DNA from 3 places in the Proteus appendicitidis genome. Region 1 is predicted to be linked to each of the others. Evidence: predicted binding sites of a transcription regulator. Region 1 holds the regulator's gene; each other region holds the start of a gene.

Region 1 (6,929 bases):
CTTTAAGGTGTTGTTCTTTCTCTTTTAAAACAGTGTCATTTTTGTGAATATTTTCAGTCAGCATGGCTATTTTTTGCTGATTGTCTGACTGCGTTTGTTGGTACTGATGTTCAGTTTTTATAGCGCGCTGTAATTGAGCCTGTACTCCCATTAGTTTTGTGAGAGCATTTCTTTGTTGTGAAATTTGTTGTGAACGATGAGGAATATCTGCAATAGCATCCGCTTTATTTTGTTGCTCAAGTTGCGTTTGTAATTCGCTTAATTGTTGTTGCTGTAAATTAAGCGTGTGCTGTTGAGCTTCTAGCGTTTTCGTCGCTTTTTCTAATTCGAGTTTAAGTAAGCATTCTTTTTCTTGTTCTGCTTTTTCACTTTTCTGACTAATTCGATATTTCTCTGTAATTTCATCATATTGCTCAAAATAACGCTGCCATAACGGTAAGTTTTCAGCAAGTTGAGCATGAGCGGTATGCTGATTTAAATATTCATTTAATTCATTAAATTGCTTTTGTGATCCCGCTAATTTGGCTTCTGTTAACTGTATTTTTTCCAGATATTCTGATTGCGTTTTTTCTAGCGTATTTTTTTGCTGTGTTTTTACTGAAATATCTTGTTGTAGCAAGATTAACTGATTATCCAATGGCGCGACTTTTTCACGTATAAGCTGCAAGGTTTGCTGTTTTTTCTCATCGTGTTGTTTAAATGTATTTCGAGCCTCGACTAAATGCTGATTAATAGGTTGGCTCTGTTGTTCAATAAGCTGTTTTTCCGCTGTTAGTGTTGAGAGTTGTGACTCAATATAGGTTTGTTCTTTTAATAGACGATTTTTTTCATCGTAAATTGGGCGAATTTTTTCTGCTGGTTCACTATTTTCAAGACGTTGAATATCAGGTTTAGCAGAAACTAATGCTTCCTGTGCTAAATTAACCTCATTTTGTGCTAATGCTTTATTTTTATTGAGTTCTATTTCTTTTTCTTGCCACTGTTTTGCTGCTTGATATTCCTGTTGTTCTTTTTGTAATAAACTCTCTTTGGCAAAAAGATCCGTTTGTTCAGTTAATAGAGCTTGGCGAGCATTTTCATCTAATAACGCCATCGTTTCGGCTTGCTGTTTTAGTGTTTTTAATGCTTGTTCTTCTTCTCGCCAATGTTTAAAGATAGACTGAGAAATATGACGATAAATATCTGTGCCAGTGAGTTCTTCGAGTAATTCAGCGCGAGATTTATCATCTGCATTTAAAAAAGCCGCAAATTGCCCTTGGGAAAGCAACATAGATTTAGTGAAACGATCAAAATCAAGACCAGTGATATTAATGATCATCTCTTTCACTTGGCTTATCTTGCTTGCTAATATTTTGTCTTCGCCTCCTGTGGTATTGATTTTAACCAGTTCTGCCTGCGGTGCTTGAAGGTTGCCATCTTCTTTATAATTAGCTCGACGTTGTTCCCAAAATGCTCGATAAGCCACACCTTTAACTTCAAATTCAACTTCAGCCAAACACTCCGCGGTGTGGCGTGTCATTAACTCATTTTGTGATTGTGTGACTTTATCTAATCGTGGAGTTCGGTGATAAAGCGCTAAACTAATCGCATCTAACAGCGTGGTTTTCCCCGCCCCCGTAGGACCTGTAATCGCAAATAATCCATTGCTGATAAAAGGCTCTTGGTTAAAGTTAATCTTCCACTCGCCTTTTAAGGAGTTAATATTTTTAAATCGCAGACTTAAGATTTTCATTATGCTTCGTTATCCTCTTTCTCTGCCATTTCAACTGCTTGTTTAAATAATGTTGTTAAACGAGTTTTAGTTTCTTCTGAATCAAACTCATGTTGTTCTAAGCGTCTTTCAAAAACATCATAAACGGTTAATTCGGCCAGTGTTTCGTTTTCATTTTGAGTGAATGCTTGGCGCTGTTTTCTCGCTCTTCTTAATAAGATCACATCAAAAAGCGGATCGTTAGTTAGCTCTTGAATACGGGTTTGTATGTCACTGAGATAATCTTGTGTTGAAACTTCGATATCCAACCAAATAGTGGTATCTATTTCGCCGTATTGTTTTTTTAAATCCTCAAGTTGTATCGCTATCTCTTTTAATGAACCACTAATCGTGCGTAGTAATTGAAACTCAGGGATAGGTAATAGTGTGAGGTTAGTTAATTTGTCTTGCTCAAAATCGATAAGGCAGACACTTTTCTGTTGCCCACTCTCATCAAAACTTAAAGGAATAGGGGAGCCACTATAACGAATATGACCGGACTTATTCATCACTTGAGGACGATGAATATGACCAAGGGCGATATAGTCAAATTCAGGAAATAGGGTTGCTGAAAAGGCTTCTAAGGTGCCGATATAAATTTCACGGACAGAATCTGTCACACTCGCGCCAATTGTGGTGAGGTGACCTGTTGCAATAATGGGAATATCGACATTTAATTGCTGACGTAATTCAAGGGCTGTTTGATATTGAGCTTGATAATATTCAGCAATCGCTTCTTTTAAGGCGGTTTGTTTTTCAGCACCTGATTGCCCACTTTTACTGCTGATCATATCTCTAGGACGTAGATAAGGGATTGCACACAGCAATGCTCCCGGAGTGCTATCTTTTTGAGGAAGAATTAGCGGTGCTTGTGGTGTTTCAGTATGAACATTGGCAATAACCGTCGTATTTAAACACGCCAAGAGTGATTTTGATTCATTTAGTGTCGCCACAGAGTCGTGATTACCACCTAGAATAACAAGCTGACATTGTGTATCTCGAATAGCGACGACAAAACGGTTATAAAGCTCTCGGGCATAGCTTGGAGGGGAGCCAGTATCAAAAATATCACCTGCAACAATCAGTGCATCGACTTGGTAATGTTTTATTTGTGCTAATAACCAATCAAGAAACTGTTGATGTTCTTTAGCTCGAGTCTTAGTAAAAAAATATTGCCCTAAATGCCAGTCTGATGTGTGAATAATCCGCATTGCTATCCCTCTTTTTTATCTGATGAAGAGTATAGCGCACCTTACTTTTTTAGTGAAAACTCAACAATAAGCCTTTTTTTTGAGTGATATCTCACCAAAAAGTAATTTATTTACCTTAACAACGGGGATCTATTTCAGTAATGTTAAGGTTAGTCATAAATCTGTCATAAAACTGCATCATAATCATTTTGACCCTCTATATACATTACACAGGATAGAGTATGGCAAGGCGTATTCTTGTTGTTGAAGATGAAACCGCAATTCGAGAGATGATCTGTTTTGTTTTAGAACAAAATGGTTTTCAACCCATTGAAGCAGAAGACTATGATTCTGCATTGAGCTTTCTTATTGATCCTTACCCTGATTTAGTTTTATTAGATTGGATGATCCCCGGAGGATCAGGCTTACAAGTAATAAAACAGATGAAGCGGGAAAGTAATACTCGTGATATTCCCATTATTATGCTAACGGCAAAAGGGGAAGAAGAAGATAAAGTCCAAGGGTTAGAAACGGGAGCTGATGATTATGTTATCAAACCGTTTTCACCTAAAGAGCTTGTTGCCCGAGTGAAAGCGATTTTACGGCGTTTATCACCGATGTCAGCGGAAGATATTATTGAATTCAATGGACTCGGTCTTGATCCTGTTTCTCACCGTGTCACAAGTCAAGATAAGCCGATTGATATGGGACCCACCGAATTTAAACTCCTGCACTTTTTTATGACTCATCCTGAACGCGTATACAGCAGAGAACAACTGCTAAACTACGTTTGGGGAACCAATGTTTATGTCGAAGACCGTACTGTTGATGTGCATATTCGTCGTTTACGTAAGGCTATTGAAGAAGATGGCCATGACAGAATGATACAGACCGTACGTGGAACGGGATATCGTTTCTCTGCCCGTTTCTAAGTCAATATGGGAGTAATCGTCAGGTGTTAGAACGACTATCGTGGAAAGCCCTCGTTTGGGGGCTATGTCTATTTTGCTTACCTGCCTTTATATTATCGCTTTTTATTGGGCATCTTCCTTGGCTGCTGGTGGTATCGCTTCTCAGCGCTCTTGTGTGGCATGCCTATAATTTGCTGAAATTATCTAAATGGTTATGGTTAGATCGCTCTGTATTGCCTCCAGAAGGAAGAGGAGGATGGGAGCCTATTTTTTATGGCATTCGACAGACCCAACAACGTAATCGTAAACGACGCAGAGAATTAGGCGATTTAATTAAACGTTTTAGAAGTGGCGCCGAAAGCTTACCCGATGCTGTTGTGATGATGACAAATGAAGGGAATATTTTTTGGTGTAATAGCCTAGCTCAACATTTATTAGGCTTTCGCTGGCCTGAAGATAACGGGCAAAATATTTTTAACTTATTACGTTATCCTGATTTTTTGCACTATTTTACCGCAGGCGATTTTAGTCGCCCTTTAACCATTTCACTAAATAATGGCTCTATTGTTGAATTCCGTGTGATGCCATATAGCGAAGATCAGCGCTTGATGGTGGCGCGTGACGTGACAGAAAAAAATAAACTAGAAAACTCACGACGTGACTTTTTTGCTAATGTCAGTCACGAGTTAAGAACACCGTTAACCGTTATTCAAGGTTATCTTGAAATGATGGAAGAAAATAGCGTAACAAAACCCGCAGAGCATAAGGCGATAGTCACGATGCAAGAGCAAGCTAAACGGATGGATACGCTTGTTCAGCAACTCTTACAACTTTCTCGTATTGAATCTGCTCCTCATATTGATTTAAACAAGATTGTTGATATTCCTGCTATTTTGGCTTTATTACAACAAGAAGCGAACTCACTTAGCCAAGGTCAACATCAGATTGTTTTTGATATTGATGAACAGTGGGCAGTTCGTGGTAATGAAGAGCAATTGCGTAGTGCAGTTTCTAATTTAGTGTATAACGCCATTAATCACACTGAAGAAGGCACAACAATCAACGTGAGTTGGAAGAAAATCCCCCAAGGCATGTTATTTAGTGTTTCAGATAATGGGGCGGGGATCAGCGCTGAACATTTAACTCGTCTAACAGAGCGTTTTTATCGCGTTGATAAAGCTCGCTCTCGTCATTCTGGTGGTACTGGGTTAGGTTTGGCGATTGTGAAAAAATCGTTGCTCCATCATCACTCTCAATTGAATATTGAAAGTAAAGTCGGTGTTGGGAGCACGTTCTCTTTTATCCTTCCTCAAACATTGCTTACTGCTAAAAAAACACACTAACAGTATGTCTTTTTTAAAGCCTTTATCACTTGTATTTAATTGGTGATAGAGGCTTTTTTATCCCTTTCTTAATCTTTTTAATATCAATGAAAACTAATATCGTAGCGTTAAATTTTAATATTATTAATTAATGCTAACTTTAAATGATACCGATATTCAATATTATTGGTGGAAAAATGCACAAATCATATCATGTATATTCGATGATATATGACAGTTATAACTAGTGCTGAAAAATAGTTTAGATGATTATTCTGGTTTTTGGATTAGCTATTGCCTTTTTTCATTATAAAAGTTTTACTTGTGACCAGTTATCGGCGATTTTTTCTATTTAGCACTTAATTGCTCTATATGAAATGATTATATATGGATATTATCCTAAATAATGATGGCATGAGTCTAAATAGATATTGTTGATTTTATGTTGCGCTATATTGGCGCAATTTCACCATTATTGTAACTATATATTAACAAAACTTATGGCACATAGATTAACTTCCAGAGATATTCTGGCATTAGGGTTTATGACATTCGCCCTATTTGTTGGCGCTGGCAATATTATTTTTCCTCCAATGGTGGGTTTACAATCAGGCGAATTTGTTTGGACTGCTGCAATTGGCTTTTTGATCACCGGGGTTGGTTTACCTGTTTTAACGGTTGTCGCATTGGCAAAAGTCGGTGGGGGTATTGAGGCATTAAGCACCCCTATTGGTAAATCAATGGGATTATTATTAGCTATTGTTGCCTATCTTGCTGTGGGACCTCTTTTCGCCACGCCTCGTACTGCAACGGTTTCTTTTAAAGTAGGTATTGCTCCTTTAGTGGGTGATACAGAAATGTCATTACTGATTTATAGCATTGTCTATTTCTTAATTGTGATTGGTATTTCACTTTATCCGGGAAAATTGCTAGACAGTGTTGGTCATATTCTCGCACCGATTAAAATTCTGGCATTAGCAATATTAGGTATTGCTGCAATATTTTGGCCTGCTGGTGGTGCTATTCCGGCTACTGATGCTTATCGTGATATGGCGTTGACTCAGGGCTTTATTAACGGTTACCTCACCATGGATACATTGGGCGCTATGGTTTTTGGTATTGTTATTGTTAATGCGGCTCGCTCTCGAGGTATTGATAATTCCTCACTGTTAACACGTTATACTATGTGGGCGGGAATTATTGCTGGCGTATTATTAACTCTGATCTATTTGAGTTTATTTAAATTAGGCTCTAGCAGTGGCAGTATTATTCCGGGTGCTCAAGATGGCGCTGATATTTTACATGCTTATGTTCAGTACACTTTCGGCAATTTTGGTAGCTTCTTCTTAGCCGTACTGATTTTCTTAGCCTGTATGGTGACCGCTGTTGGCTTAACGTGTGCATGTGCAGAGTTTTTTAGCCGTTATTTGCCTATCTCTTATCGTGTATTAGTGTTGATCTTGGCGGTATTCTCAGCCGTTGTATCAAACTTAGGATTAAGCAAACTTATTGAGTTTTCTATTCCTGTATTGATTATGATTTATCCGCCTTGCATTGTGATTATTTTAATGAGTTTCACATTACGTTTATGGAATAATCCAAGTCGTATTATCGCACCGGCAATGGCGGTTAGCTTATTTTTCGGTATTTTTGATGCAATAAAAGCCTCTGACTATCTGAAACATTTATTACCAGACTGGGCAACTAAATTGCCATTAAGTGAACAGGGATTAGCATGGCTCATTCCCGTAGTGGT
Region 2 (6,929 bases), 330 kb from region 1:
AAAAAGGTACTTGGTAGCATTATTCCTAATACAATCATCGCTCTTTTAAAGGGAATATTCCCAAGGCGAAAATGCATATAAGACGAAGTCACTTTCATCAACATAGATAATAAATTTGCTGTTGCCACTGCCATTAGCGCATTCATACCAAAGAAATAGGTCAATACAGGTAAAACAATAACACCGCCGCCCACGCCCGTCGTACTTATAATTAAGCCAATTGCCGCACCCACCGCTAATGTGGTGATAAGTAACATTATTGATTTCCTTGCATCACAGCTTCTCGCCCTTTTAATAATGCTTTTTCTGCTGACTCACTTGCTAATGTCATATATTTAAAAAACAGCACATCAAAAGCCACCATTTGTAAAACTTGTGGCGTAATCACCCCTAATTGAGAGTGTTGTTCATCATAAAAATAAGGCAACGTGTAATCAGATAAACGAGTCGCTTCATCTTGCCCAAAACGGGTTAATGCTACCGTTAAACAGCCTTCATTCTTTGCTGATTTCAACATACGGTTAATATCCGTCGTATTTCCTCTAGCGGTAACAGCAATAGCAATATCATCCGCAGATAAATTGGCGGAATAAGCCAATTGAGCATGAAGATCTGAACTAAATAACGTGTTTTTATTTACACGAATTAATTTATGAAAAATATCACTCGCCACAACGGCAGATGCGCCAATACCAAACAATACAATGCGTTTTGCCGATACCATTTTTTCAGCTAATACATCAATGGTATTGGGATCTAACAACGCTAATGAATCCAAAATAGCGCTGGTAAACAGATGCCCTGTTTTGGAAATAATTAATTCTGTCGAGTCTGTTTTCGCAAGATTGCCATAGAGAATATCGCCACTGCTTTTTTGTTGCTTTTCTTCTGAAAGATAATCAATTTTAAATTCAGGATAACCGCGATACCCCATTTGACGAGAGAAACGGATAACAGAAGCACTACTTACACCGGCTTTAACTGCCAGATCAGCCGCATTCATACTGGCAATATTCTCACTATTCTCTAATAGATAATGAGCAATACGTTGTTCTGTGCCTTTGCCTTGTATTCGTAGGCTTTCAAGCTTTTTGGTCAGTGTTGACATTCTGTTATCCTTTTTATTTCTGACTTATTTCTCTGGATCGGTAAATCCCATTAGCATACTGGCGATAAAACCGACAATCCATGCACCTAATACTGCGATCAGGAACTTAATAATTTGCCCATCGCCCACTAACGGAATTAATGATAACCCAGCTGTACCAAATGGAATAATGATCCCAACTTGGAAATATGCCATTAATGCACCACCAGCCGCACCACCAATACATCCAGCAACAAATGGTTTTCCTAATGGAAGGGAAACACCAAATAATAAAGGCTCTCCGACACCGAAAATACCCACAGGTAATGCGCCCATTAACGTTTTCTTTAAACGTTGGTTTTTAGTACGTAGATAAACCCAAAAACAAGAGCCTACTTGCCCCATTCCGCCCATGGCTAAAATAGGGAACAAGTAATTTAAACCAAAAGTATTTAAAATTTCGGTATGAATAGGAATTAACCCTTGATGTAATCCCGTTAAGAGTAAAAATAAGAAACTTCCCCCTAACGCAGCACCGGTTACAACTGCACCACCACCTTGATTTAAAAGTGATAATGATACGCCTTGTGCTAATAACTGATTAAGATAATGGCCAATAGGTTGGAAGATCATAATCGCCACAAGAGAAGAAACTAAAATAGTCACAAATGGCGTTAAGATAAGATCAAGGCTCTCTTTAACGATACTACGAAACCATAATTCTAATTTTGAAGAGAATACGACCACCATTAATACGGCAAAGATCCCGCCACTGTTTGGCTGTAATTTCTCACCAAATAAGGTGATATCAGCAAGCCCTGGCATAGCTAATAACCCTGCCATTACCGCACCAATCGACGTTGATGCTCCCAATTCTTTGGCGGTATTTATCCCAATCATAATAGAGAGATACGCAAATACCGTACTACCAATTAATTTGAATAATTTAAATAGCTCAGGGAATTGCTCAACTAAGCCCGGCGCGACTAAACGGATAATATTAATTAACCCCATAATCAAACCGCAGCCAATTAAAGCAGGAATGGTCGGAACAAAAATAGCCGCTAATGTATTTAGCATACGACGAATAGAAAAGCCTTTTTTCACTGGTGTTGACGCAGACCCCTCTTCACTACTTGCCGAACTATTTTGCATACGCTTATTCATAATGGAATAAACTTTTGCCGCGGTTCCCATTCCTACAATCACTTGGTGCTGTTCGCCATTAAATACAACACCTTTAACGCCTTCGACTTGTTTTAAAGCGTCTGCATCAAATAGCGAACTGTCTTTTAAAATCAGTCGAATACGAGTCATACAATGTGTTAGGGTTGCCACATTTTGAAACCCACCAGCGTGTTTTTCTATTTCTATTGCTAACGTGTCGAGATGTTCTATTTTATTAGCCATATGCGTGCCTGCTAAAGTTCAGAGTGTTTACTCATATTGTTATTAGTTAAATAGGGCAAGTTGCTGTTGTAACGAACGATAAGGATATTGCTGTGTAATTTGATCAACTTTCTCCACACTCAGGTGAAGTTCATACATTAAAATGGCTTTTCTAGGATGATAATTAACCATTTGTAACAGGGTTCTGGCTCTTTCATGTGAAATTCCACACACTTCGCTGACAATGCCTTCAGCACGACGCTGCAATTTCTCATTACTCGCAATCACATCCACCATCAGGTTTTTATGCACTTTACCAAGCTTAGTCATTACGCTAGTACTTAACATACCCAAAATCATTTTTTGAGCCGTGCCACTTTTCATTCTTGTAGAGCCTGTTAATACCTCTGCGCCCACATCTGGAGCAATAGATAAGTCGGCAATTTCACTCATCATACTTTTGCCGCGCGTAGTAATAGATACAGTCAATGCTTTTAACTTTTTGCCATATTGCAAAGCTGCGACAGTGAAAGGCGTACGACCGCTTGCCGCAATGCCAATAACGACATCTTTATCGCTAACATGACGACGTTGAAGCTCTTCAATTGCCGCCTCTTGGCTATCTTCAATATTTTCAACAGCTTTTAGCATTGCATCATGACCGCCTGCAATAATTGCCTGCACTAATGTAGGAGACACTCCAAAAGTAGGAGGGCATTCGGCACTGTCTAGTACAGCTAATCGCCCACTTGTTCCGGCACCAACATAAAAAATACGTCCACCTTTTTGCAAACGCTCAGTAATTTTTTCTACCGCTTTAGCAATAGCGGGTAATTCTTTTTTAACTGCATTGGCAACGGTCATATCTGCACTATTGATAAGCGTAACCAACTCTAAAGCGCTTAATTCAGAAAACTGTGTTGTTTCTTGATTGCTTTCATTTTTAAGACATTCGATTAATGCATCTTCTTTCATCATAACAACCTTAATGAAACCAAATTTCAATAAAAATTACATCTAATGAAATTACATTTCAATGGTAATTATCACCACTCTGTGAAATTAGTCACATTAAGTTAAGCTTTTTTCTTTGTCAGAAACCCAACAGTCACTATGAAAAATAGAACAATTTATTGATTTAAAAAGAATTCCACTTGTTCTCTAAATAAGACAGCAAGTGGAATACAAAGATGTGATAGTGCAGAAGTGTACTACTTTGCTTGCGCTAGAAATTGTCCAAACTCTTCAATGCTTGGATAAGAAGATTGTGTGCCTTTACCTGCAACACTTAAACCAGAAAACATCACGGCTTTATTTAACGCTTTTTCAATATTATTGGTGTGAACATAATAATGGGAGAAACAACCAATAAAAGCATCCCCCGCCCCACTGGTATCTATTGCATCAACTTCAATGGCGGGAATATATTTTTCAATGTCGCCATTCATCCATAATGCGCCTTTTTCACCTAATGTAACGATGACATTCTTAAAGCCTTTTTGTAATAAAGAACAAGCGGCTTCACGAATTTCATCCATTGTGGTGATTGGCATACCCGTCAATATTTCAAGTTCTGTTTCATTCGGAACAAAAAAGTCACAACGAGCCGCAATATCAAGATCTAATGCTTTTGAAGCCGGTGCAGGGTTAAATAACACAGGAATATGGTGTTTATTACCGAACTCGATAGCGTGATACACCGTTTCAAGCGGGATTTCTAATTGTAGTACGATTATTTTGCATTTTTTTAGGCTATCTGTTGCTCTATCAATATCCTCTGGTGATAAATGCTGATTAGCACCTTTCACAATTAAAATGCTATTTGATGATTGAGAAGTCACAAAAATAGGTGCAACACCGCTTGTTGTACCGGGCACTTTTTCAACATAGCGTGTATTAATGCCATAAGATTCTAAATTCATGATGGTGTTATCCGCAAAAATATCATCACCAACCTTTGTTAACATCATCACTTTTGAATTTAATTTAGCTGCCGCAACCGCTTGATTTGCCCCTTTGCCACCGCAACCAATCTTAAATGCTGGCGCCTCAAGGGTTTCCCCCTCTTTTGGCATCCTATCTATATAGGTGATCAAATCCACCATATTTGAACCAATCACTGCGATATCCATAGCGCCTCTTGCTCTTATGTAAAATTTATAAATGTGAAAATAGTGACATTTTGATAGATGTATAACAGTATCATGTTATTTAAATATCACTTGTGATTGTTATCTCGTTAAAACAGCACTAATATGTTGCCAAACTAACATGAGTGATAAATAACAATCTTCTTATTAAGGAATATACTATGCGTCCATTAGCTAATTATATCGATCATACCCTTCTTGCAGCAGATACAACTGAAGCACAAATCAAGAAATTGTGTGCTGAAGCAGTTGAACACGGTTTCTTCTCCGTTTGTATTAACACTTCTTACATCCCTTTAGCAAGAACTTGCCTTGAAGGAAGTGATGTAAAAGTCTGTTGTGTTATCGACTTCCCATTCGGGGCGGGTTTAACAGCAACAAAAGCATTTGAAGCGGCTGAAGCTATTCGTCAAGGCGCACAAGAAGTCGATATGGTTATCAATATCGGTATGTTAAAAAGCGGTCGTTTAGACTTCGTAAAACAAGATATTGAAGCAGTAAAAGCCGCTTGTGGTAATACAACTCTGAAAGTTATTTTAGAAACTTGCTTATTAACTGATGACGAAGTACGTTTAGTTTGTGAAATGTGTCGTGAGATCCGTGTTGATTTTGTGAAAACATCAACAGGATACAGTACAATGGGCGCAACAGAACATCATGTTGCTTTAATGCGCAAAACCGTTGGTGATGAAGTTGGTGTGAAAGCATCTGGTGGTGTTCGCGATCGCCAAACAGCATTAAACATGATCAAAGCAGGTGCAACACGTATCGGTGCGAGTGCAAGTGTCGCTATCGCAACAGATTCAGATGCACCTGAATCAAACTACTAATTATTTAGCGTATATTTTCTTGGAGTACGCTATTCGATAACACAAGGATCCTTCGGTGATAGAGACCAAACAGCACGAACGTTTGCGCCGCCTCAGTGAATGTATAAAACGCTCAGGTCGCATACATCTTAAAGACGCCGCGAGGATCCTTGAAGTTTCTGAAATGACAATTAGGCGCGACCTTAGTTCTGATGCCGAAAACCCTTTTCCGATGTCATTATTAGGTGGCTACATTGTTGCATTAGCCCAGCCCCATTCAGGGTTAATCTCAACATCCTCTGATATTATTACGCCGGATCAAACTGAAGAACTTCATATTCCTAATCTTGCTGCTGGCATGGTGTCTGACGGTGATGTTCTTTTTTTCGATAACGGACAGTTTATTCCTACACTGATTGAGCTAATTCCCGATAATCTGCATTTCATGGGGATCTGTTATTCTCACCGCGTATTTTTGGCATTAAGTCAGAAAAAAAATGCCACCGTATTACTTTGCGGAGGTGAATATCGTCCTAAAAGTGATTCATTCTATAATCCTACCCAGACTTCTTATCTTGATAGCATTAATCCTAAAAAAGCCTTTATTTCAGCCGAAGGTGTTCATCTCGATTTTGGCGTTACCTGTTATAACATCGACGATCTGTACATGAAGAAAAAAGCGATGGATAAATCTATTCGTAAGATTTTACTCACCAAATATCACTATTTTGATGAAACAGCGACAGGCAATATGGGCGATTTAGCTCAGTTTGATGTTGTTATCACAGATAGAAAATTAACGGATGATTACGAAGATTATTGCCGAAAAAATTCCGTAAAAGTGATTTATTAAATTAAATAATAGAGAGCTAACTTAAATAGATAATAAAGAAAAGCTAACCTTAAATTAAATAAAATCGATTAATTCTTTTTTTAAAAAATAAAGAAAAATCACACCACTTTTTGATTGCCAATGCAAAAAAAAGTGGTTAATATGCCCGCGATTTATTATTTTTCATCCATTTCAATTAACTGCAAGGAGGTATCCCATGACAACTACAAATATGAATACTCTTTGCGGACAATCTCAGAAGTAATCCTTTTTTTCTTCTTTTTGCTGTCCGCCAATCAATTTATTTTTTTATCCTTTACATTATATGGATTGGTATATGGACAAGTGTGTTCATTATTTATCTGATAGCGTTTGTTATATCGCATCGGATAATACTTGGATTGAAAGCAAAGCAATCCAACAATTAGAAACAACCGCTCAACTTCCTGATATGGCTTATGTTGCAGGTATGCCTGATTTGCATCCTGGCCGTGGTTATCCCATTGGCGCTGCCTTTTTTTCTGTTAATCGCTTTTACCCTGCTTTAGTCGGTAATGATATTGGCTGTGGTATGACGCTTTTTCAAACTGAGTTTAAAAACAGCAAACTCAACTTAGATAAAGCGGAAAAACAGTTGAGTGAAATGAGTGATATCGCACCTT
Region 3 (6,929 bases), 990 kb from region 1:
GATATCCGCATCATAACCTGCGAGTTTTTTGGTTTGAGGATCAATAAAGCCAAAAGGAGGATTGCTATCAAAGATAGCGATACGTACGACACCTGCTTTTTTTATATCATCGAGTTTATCTGCTTTTGCAATACCAGAGAAAAGTACAGAGCCTGCAATTAATGCCGTTGCCAAAACACGTAGTTTCATTATTCACCCCAAAGAAAAGAATTATCATCGTTATGTTGCATATCACGCTATCAAGTTGATCTAAGTTCATAAAATAATAAAAATTGATATCGATATACTTTTAAGGAATAAGGCTATAAAAGAGGTGGAGCTAGAACGGTGTTTATCTATGAACAAATAAAAAAACAGCGACATCAGTGTCGCTGTTTTGAAGAGAAGAAAAAGAGAGAGAAATTTATTTAGTGGTGTTGTCGTCACTTTTTGTGAGCATTTTTTCTACTTGGTCGCCCCCTAAATGGCGGAAATCATGACCTTTTACGTAATAGAAAATAAACTCACAAATGTTCTGGCAACGGTCGCCAATACGTTCAATAGAGCGCGCACAAAATAGTGCGGTTAGTACACTTGGGATGGTTCGAGGATCTTCCATCATATAAGTCATTAATTGACGGACGATACCTTCATACTCATTATCAATTTTAGCGTCTTCACGGTAAATACGTACGGCTTCATCCAAGTCCATACGTGCAAAGGCATCAAGAACATCATGCAGCATTTGTATGGCGTGTTGACCTAAAGATTCTAAGCTCACAAGCAGAGGTTGATGCTGGTGTGAAAACTTTTCAAGCGCCGTTTTACAGATTTTTTCAGCAACATCGCCAATACGTTCTAGTTCAGCGATCGTTTTTGATATCGCCATAATTAAACGTAAGTCACTCGCTGTTGGCTGACGTTTAGCAATAATTCGCATACACGCATCATCAATGGCGACTTCCATCATGTTGACGTTATGGTCACCTTGAATAACGTCATTTGCTAATGCTTGGTCTTGATTATGCATTGCTGTAATGGCTTTTTTCAGTTGCTCTTCAACAAGCCCCCCCATAACCATCAGCTCAGTACGGATATGCTCTAACTCAGCATTAAATTGACCAGAAATATGCTTATTGTGATTTAAATTATCCATTAATTGCCTCGTTATCAGCCATAACGCCCAGTGATGTAATCTTCAGTTTGTTTTTTCGCAGGACGCGTAAATAACGTATCCGTATCGCTAAATTCAATTAACTCACCTAAATACATAAATGCCGTGTAATCAGAACAACGTGCCGCTTGTTGCATATTATGTGTCACGATAACCACGGTATATTCCGATTTGAGTTCACTAATCAGCTCCTCAATACGACCCGTAGAGATAGGGTCGAGAGCAGAACAAGGTTCATCCAGTAATAAAACTTCAGGACGGATTGCGATACCACGAGCGATACATAAACGCTGTTGCTGACCACCAGAGAGACTATATCCACTCTGATGTAATTTATCTTTGGTTTCGTTCCATAATGCGGCTTTGGTCAACGCCCACTGAACGCGCTCATCCATATCAGCGCGAGAGAGCTTTTCAAATAAGCGGACACCAAAGGCAATGTTGTCATAAATTGACATCGGGAAAGGTGTTGGCTTTTGGAATACCATGCCGACTTTGGCGCGTAATAGTGCGATATCTTGCTTATCTGTCAGGATATTATTGCCATCTAGCAAAATTTCGCCTTCTGCGCGTTGTTCGCCATAAAGCTCATACATTTTATTAAAAGTACGTAGTAAGGTCGATTTACCACAGCCAGAAGGGCCGATAAATGCCGTCACCTTATTTTTGGCAATATCTAAAGAGATATTTTTCAGCGCATGAAATTTACCGTAGTAGAAGTTCAAATCGCGAACTTGAATTTTATTTCCTGCGTTATCATTAGCCATAATCATTCAACGTCTCTCTTGCTTAACTTTCTGCGTTAACCGTGCTTGCGTTTAGCAAACAGCACGCGCGCGATAATATTGATAAATAGAACACAGAGGGTGATAAGTAATACGCCAGCCCAAGCAAGCTCTTGCCATTGTGCAAAAGGACTCATGGCGAACTTAAAGATAGTCACAGGTAAGTTAGCTATCGGTTCGTTTAAGTCTGTGCTCCAGAATTGATTTGATAGTGAAGTAAATAGCAGTGGTGCAGTTTCACCTGCAATACGTGCAATCGCTAATAAGACACCCGTGATAATGCCTGATACCGAGGCTTTTAAGGTGATTTTAGAGATCATCTTCCACTTTGGTGTTCCTAATGCGTAAGCAGCTTCGCGTAAGCTATCAGGGACTAACTTCAACATATTTTCAGTGGTACGAATAACGATAGGAATTTGCAGTAACGCTAATGCGATAATTCCCGCCCATCCTGAAAAGTGCTGCATCTGTGCAACAACAATGGTGTAGACAAACAGCCCGACAACGATTGATGGCGCTGACAGCAAAATATCATTAATAAAACGTGTAGTTTCAGCAAGCCATGAACGACGACCATATTCAGCAAGATAAATTCCAGCAAGAATACCTAACGGCGTTCCAATCACCGTTGCCCATAAAATCAGTAATCCACTACCGACAATGGCATTCGCTAATCCACCACCATCAGTATTTGGTGGCGGTGTCATTTCAGTAAACAGTGCCAGTGACATGCCATCAAAGCCTTTGGTGAACGTAGAGAATAAAATCCACGTTAGCCAGAAAAGACCAAATGCCATAGTCGAGACAGATAAAAACAGTGCGATACGGTTTTTTTGACGACGCCAAAGCTGGCGTTTATGGCGTATATGCAGTTCGCTTTCTGTTTGAACTTGTAATGAAGAAGAGGATGTTTTTGACATATCAGCGCGCTCCTTCATTTTTTGATAAACGTAATGTCATAAACTTAGAAATCGCAAGGACGATAAAGGTGATGACAAACAAGATAAGCCCTAATTCCATCAATGCCGCAGTATGTAACCCCGTTTCGGCTTCCGCAAATTCATTGGCTAATGCAGAGGTAATACTGTTTCCTGGCATAAACAGTGATGCGGAATCTAATTGGTAGGTATTACCGATGATAAAGGTTACCGCCATGGTTTCACCTAAGGCGCGACCTAATCCCAGCATAACACCGCCGATAACACCATTACGGGTATAAGGTAGAACGATATTCCAAATCACTTCCCATGTTGTACAGCCAATACCGTAGGCAGACTCTTTCATCATGACAGGCGTTTGTTCAAACACATCACGCATGACAGAAGCGATATAAGGAATGATCATGATAGCGAGGATAACCCCTGCCGCCAGAATACCAATACCAAAAGCAGGGCCAGAGAAAAGCTCGCCAACGATAGGAATGGAAGACATCACATTACCTACAGGCTCTTGGAAATAGGTTGCAAAGAGTGGTGCAAAGACAAATAGCCCCCACATACCATAAACAATGCTGGGAATCGCGGCGAGTAACTCAATAGCGATACCTAACGGGCGTTTTAACCAATTAGGGGCTAATTCAGTTAAGAACAGAGCGATACCAAAACTGACAGGAACAGCAATGATCAGTGCGATGACTGAGGTCACAATGGTGCCGTAAATCGGTACTAGTGCGCCAAATTCCTGAGCAGGAGGATCCCACTCTTTCGACCATAAGAATGAAAGGCCGAATTGTTGAATGCTTGGCCATGAGGCGAAAATCAGTGAAACAATGATACCTGTTAAAAGCAAAAGCGTAATCAACGCAGCTAGACGAACTAGTGCGCTGAAAATAACGTCCCCTCGTTTACTAGGGGCCTTTATTACCGTTGTGTGCTCGGCCATAAAGCCTCTTTTAATTTATTACCCCCTGTTTTAGCAGAGGGTGAACGTTAACTTATCTCTTAATGATTGCCGTTTTATTAGTAAATCGGTTTACCATTACTGTCTTTGATACTTGTTTTCCATGCAGCACGAATTTGTTCTACAACTTCGGTAGGTAATACCGCGTAATCTAGGTTTTTCGCTTCCTGATTACCTTTGTCGTAAGCCCAGTTGAAGAAATTCAGTACTTCTTTACCTTTTACGGCATCTTTTTGTGTTTGATGCACTAAGATGAAGGTAGTTGAAGTAATCGGCCATGCATTTTCACCTTTCTGGTTAGTCAGGTCTTGTGCAAAGCTTTTGCTCCAATCTATTTTTCTTGCTGCGGCACTAAAGCTGTCAGCGGTTGGTGCGATTGCTTCGCCGTCAGCGGTGACTAATTTAGTATAAGCAAGGTTGTTTTGTTTCGCGTAAGCATATTCAACATAACCAATTGAACCTGGTACACGTTGAACGAATGCCGCGATGCCATCATTCCCTTTTCCACCTAAGCCTGTCGGCCATTTTACGGTAGAGCCTGCGCCTACTTCATCTTTCCATGCACTATTTACTTTTGATAAGTAGCTAGTGAAAACGAATGATGTACCTGAGCCGTCAGCACGGCGAATAACCGCAATATTTTGGTCTGGTAATTTTACGCCCGGATTGAGCTTAGTGATGGCAGGATCGTTCCATTTTTGGATCTTGCCTAGATAGATATTACCGATAGTGTCGCCATCTAAGGTCAGTTCACCTGATTTGATACCAGGAATATTTACTGCCATAACAACGCCACCAATGACGGTAGGAAATTGGAATAAACCGTCAGCTTGTAATTTGTCGTCTGCTAATGGCGCATCTGAAGCACCAAAATCAACAGTATTTGCAATGATTTGTTTAACACCACCAGAGGAACCAATGCCTTGGTAGTTAATTTTGTTACCCGTTTCTTTCTGATAGGAATCTGCCCATTTAGCATAAACTGGGGCAGGGAACGTTGCGCCAGCACCAGTCAGCGAGGTCGTTGCCTGTGCAGAAAGAGCGGTCATTGAAAACGCAGCGGCAATGACACTAGTCAGGGTGGTACGCATCAGTTTCATAATCCCTCCTGTGGGATAGGTAGAATAATTTTCGACATCTATCAACTTCGGTTACGGTACGCACAGACAATAGGTCAGTTTGATGACAATTAAATGTCTTAATTGTGACAGTTTTATGACAAAGCGAAAAAATGATGAAATATTTATAGGAGGAGAGAAATGAGAAGAGAAATAGCGTAATAAAAGCACTTCAATATTTGCAATAGAGTGGGCTAATCATCCTCATCTTCGCGCTCTTTTAATGGGAAGTTAGCACGGATTAATAATCCACCTTTAACGCTATCATCAAGCTCTACATAGCCACCATGAGCATCCATAATACGACGAATAATAGATAGTCCTAACCCCGCACCCGTTGAGCTACGTGCTTGTTCACCTTGAACAAAAGGTTGGAAAAGGCGTTGTCTATCTTCTTGTGGAATACCCGGACCATCATCTTCAACTTGGAACCACGCATACTCTTCATCTTTTCCACTTGAAACGCTTATCCAGCCATGACCATAGCGAGTAGCATTCACCACCATATTGGTTAGTGCGCGTTTTACAGCAATAGGGTTAGCTGTGATATTAATGGGTTCAGGATGAAGATGCTCTTCGCTGATTTTTCCGGAATTAGATTCAGCTGAAATAACTTCTCGTAATAGATTATTCATATCACACAGTTCTAAAGACATCTCTTTACCTGTGCGCATATAGTCTAAGAATTGCCCAATAATAGCATCACAGTCTTCGATATCTTTATTGATAGAGTCTGCGAGGTAACTATCTTCGGGGCTCATCATTTCAGTGGCCAAACGAATTCGAGTCAGTGGTGTACGTAAATCATGGCTAACACCTGCCATAACAAGCGTTCTATCATTATCTAATGAGCGAATACCTGATGACATCTGGTTAAAGGCACGAATAATTGAGCGCATTTCAGAAGAGCCAGATTCAGGAATAGGCGGTGGGATAACCCCTTTCCCGATGCGACGTGCTGCATACTCCACTTCATTGAGTGGGCGATTTTGAAAACGGCTATAAAGCCAGAAAAAAGCAACAACGATAATAATAAAAATAATCGCTTGTCGGTAAACAGGCAGTAAGAAGTTTTGCCCTAATTCAGTGAGTGGAACGCGGATCCAAAGAGAGGGGGACATATACGTATTAACCCATAAGACTGGGTATTCTAGCGTATTTTCAATCCATAGCTCGGTTTTTCCTCCCAGATATTCAGACATCTGTTCACTTAATTCATCATCTATTTTGGCCCAATATAGCCCTTCCTCAAGTGCAGCATTTTTATCAAAGAAAGAAACACCGAGTTCGTTATAGATTTTATTACGTAAAGCAGGGGAGATTTTTAGCGGGGTGCCGTCTACTAGGATCAGTTCTTCAGGCATTAACGTACGTATTTCATACGCTAAAACTTTATTAAATTGCTGAAGGCTTGGTCCCACAATAAGGTGTTGCACAACGATATAACTGGCTATCAAGCTAAAAAAAAGTAGCGAGATAACCAGAAATAGCGAACGTGTCAGTTTATTGTGGGGTGAAAGCCTCAGCCTTCTCATTGAACGCTGGTTCCATCAGGAACGAAGACGTAGCCGAGTCCCCAAACTGTTTGAATATAGCGAGGATGCGTTGGATCTTCTTCAATCATGCGACGTAAACGCGAAATTTGGACATCGATTGAACGCTCCATTGCACTGTATTCACGACCACGAGCAAGGCTCATTAACTTATCACGAGAAAGTGGCTCGCGAGGGTGAGATACCAGTACTTTTAATACAGCGAATTCACCGCTTGTCAGAGGCATATGCTCTTCTTCGTGGAACATCTCACGCGTACCAAGGTTTAGCTTGAACTTACCAAAAGAGATAATGGCGTTATCTTGTGAAGGTGCGCCAGGTAATTCATTTGCTTGGCGACGAAGAACTGCGCGAATACGTGCCAGTAGTTCTCTTGGATTAAAGGGTTTTGAGATGTAATCGTCAGCACCGATTTCAAGCC

The links. Region 1 encodes PhoB, which activates phosphate uptake and scavenging genes when phosphate is short. Its sites were predicted from a motif close to CTGTCATAAAACTGNCNNAT; they were not measured.
Region 2: the regulator PhoB is predicted to act here: its motif matches at 4,657-4,676, upstream of rbsK (ribokinase).
Region 3: the regulator PhoB is predicted to act here: its motif matches at 5,040-5,059, upstream of pstS (phosphate ABC transporter substrate-binding protein PstS).

Annotation. Positions count from the first base shown of each region.
Region 1 is NZ_CP127389.1:743,159-750,087, forward strand. It holds gene QQS39_RS03455 (AAA family ATPase) at 1-1,732, opposite strand, end outside; gene sbcD (exonuclease subunit SbcD) at 1,732-2,961, opposite strand; gene phoB (phosphate regulon transcriptional regulator PhoB) at 3,183-3,872, shown strand; gene phoR (phosphate regulon sensor histidine kinase PhoR) at 3,896-5,194, shown strand; gene brnQ (branched-chain amino acid transport system II carrier protein) at 5,674-6,929, shown strand, end outside.
Region 2 is NZ_CP127389.1:408,348-415,276, reverse strand. It holds gene QQS39_RS02060 (sulfite exporter TauE/SafE family protein) at 1-257, opposite strand, end outside; gene QQS39_RS02055 (MurR/RpiR family transcriptional regulator) at 257-1,108, opposite strand; gene QQS39_RS02050 (PTS transporter subunit EIIC) at 1,133-2,497, opposite strand; gene murQ (N-acetylmuramic acid 6-phosphate etherase) at 2,540-3,451, opposite strand; gene rbsK (ribokinase) at 3,688-4,608, opposite strand; gene deoC (deoxyribose-phosphate aldolase) at 4,788-5,456, shown strand; gene QQS39_RS02030 (DeoR family transcriptional regulator) at 5,512-6,288, shown strand; gene QQS39_RS02025 (RNA ligase RtcB family protein) at 6,605-6,929, shown strand, end outside.
Region 3 is NZ_CP127389.1:3,855,507-3,862,435, reverse strand. It holds gene QQS39_RS17620 (ABC transporter substrate-binding protein) at 1-189, opposite strand, end outside; gene phoU (phosphate signaling complex protein PhoU) at 404-1,135, opposite strand; gene pstB (phosphate ABC transporter ATP-binding protein PstB) at 1,150-1,926, opposite strand; gene pstA (phosphate ABC transporter permease PstA) at 1,956-2,858, opposite strand; gene pstC (phosphate ABC transporter permease PstC) at 2,860-3,819, opposite strand; gene pstS (phosphate ABC transporter substrate-binding protein PstS) at 3,897-4,937, opposite strand; gene envZ (two-component system sensor histidine kinase EnvZ) at 5,150-6,490, opposite strand; gene ompR (osmolarity response regulator transcription factor OmpR) at 6,487-6,929, opposite strand, start outside.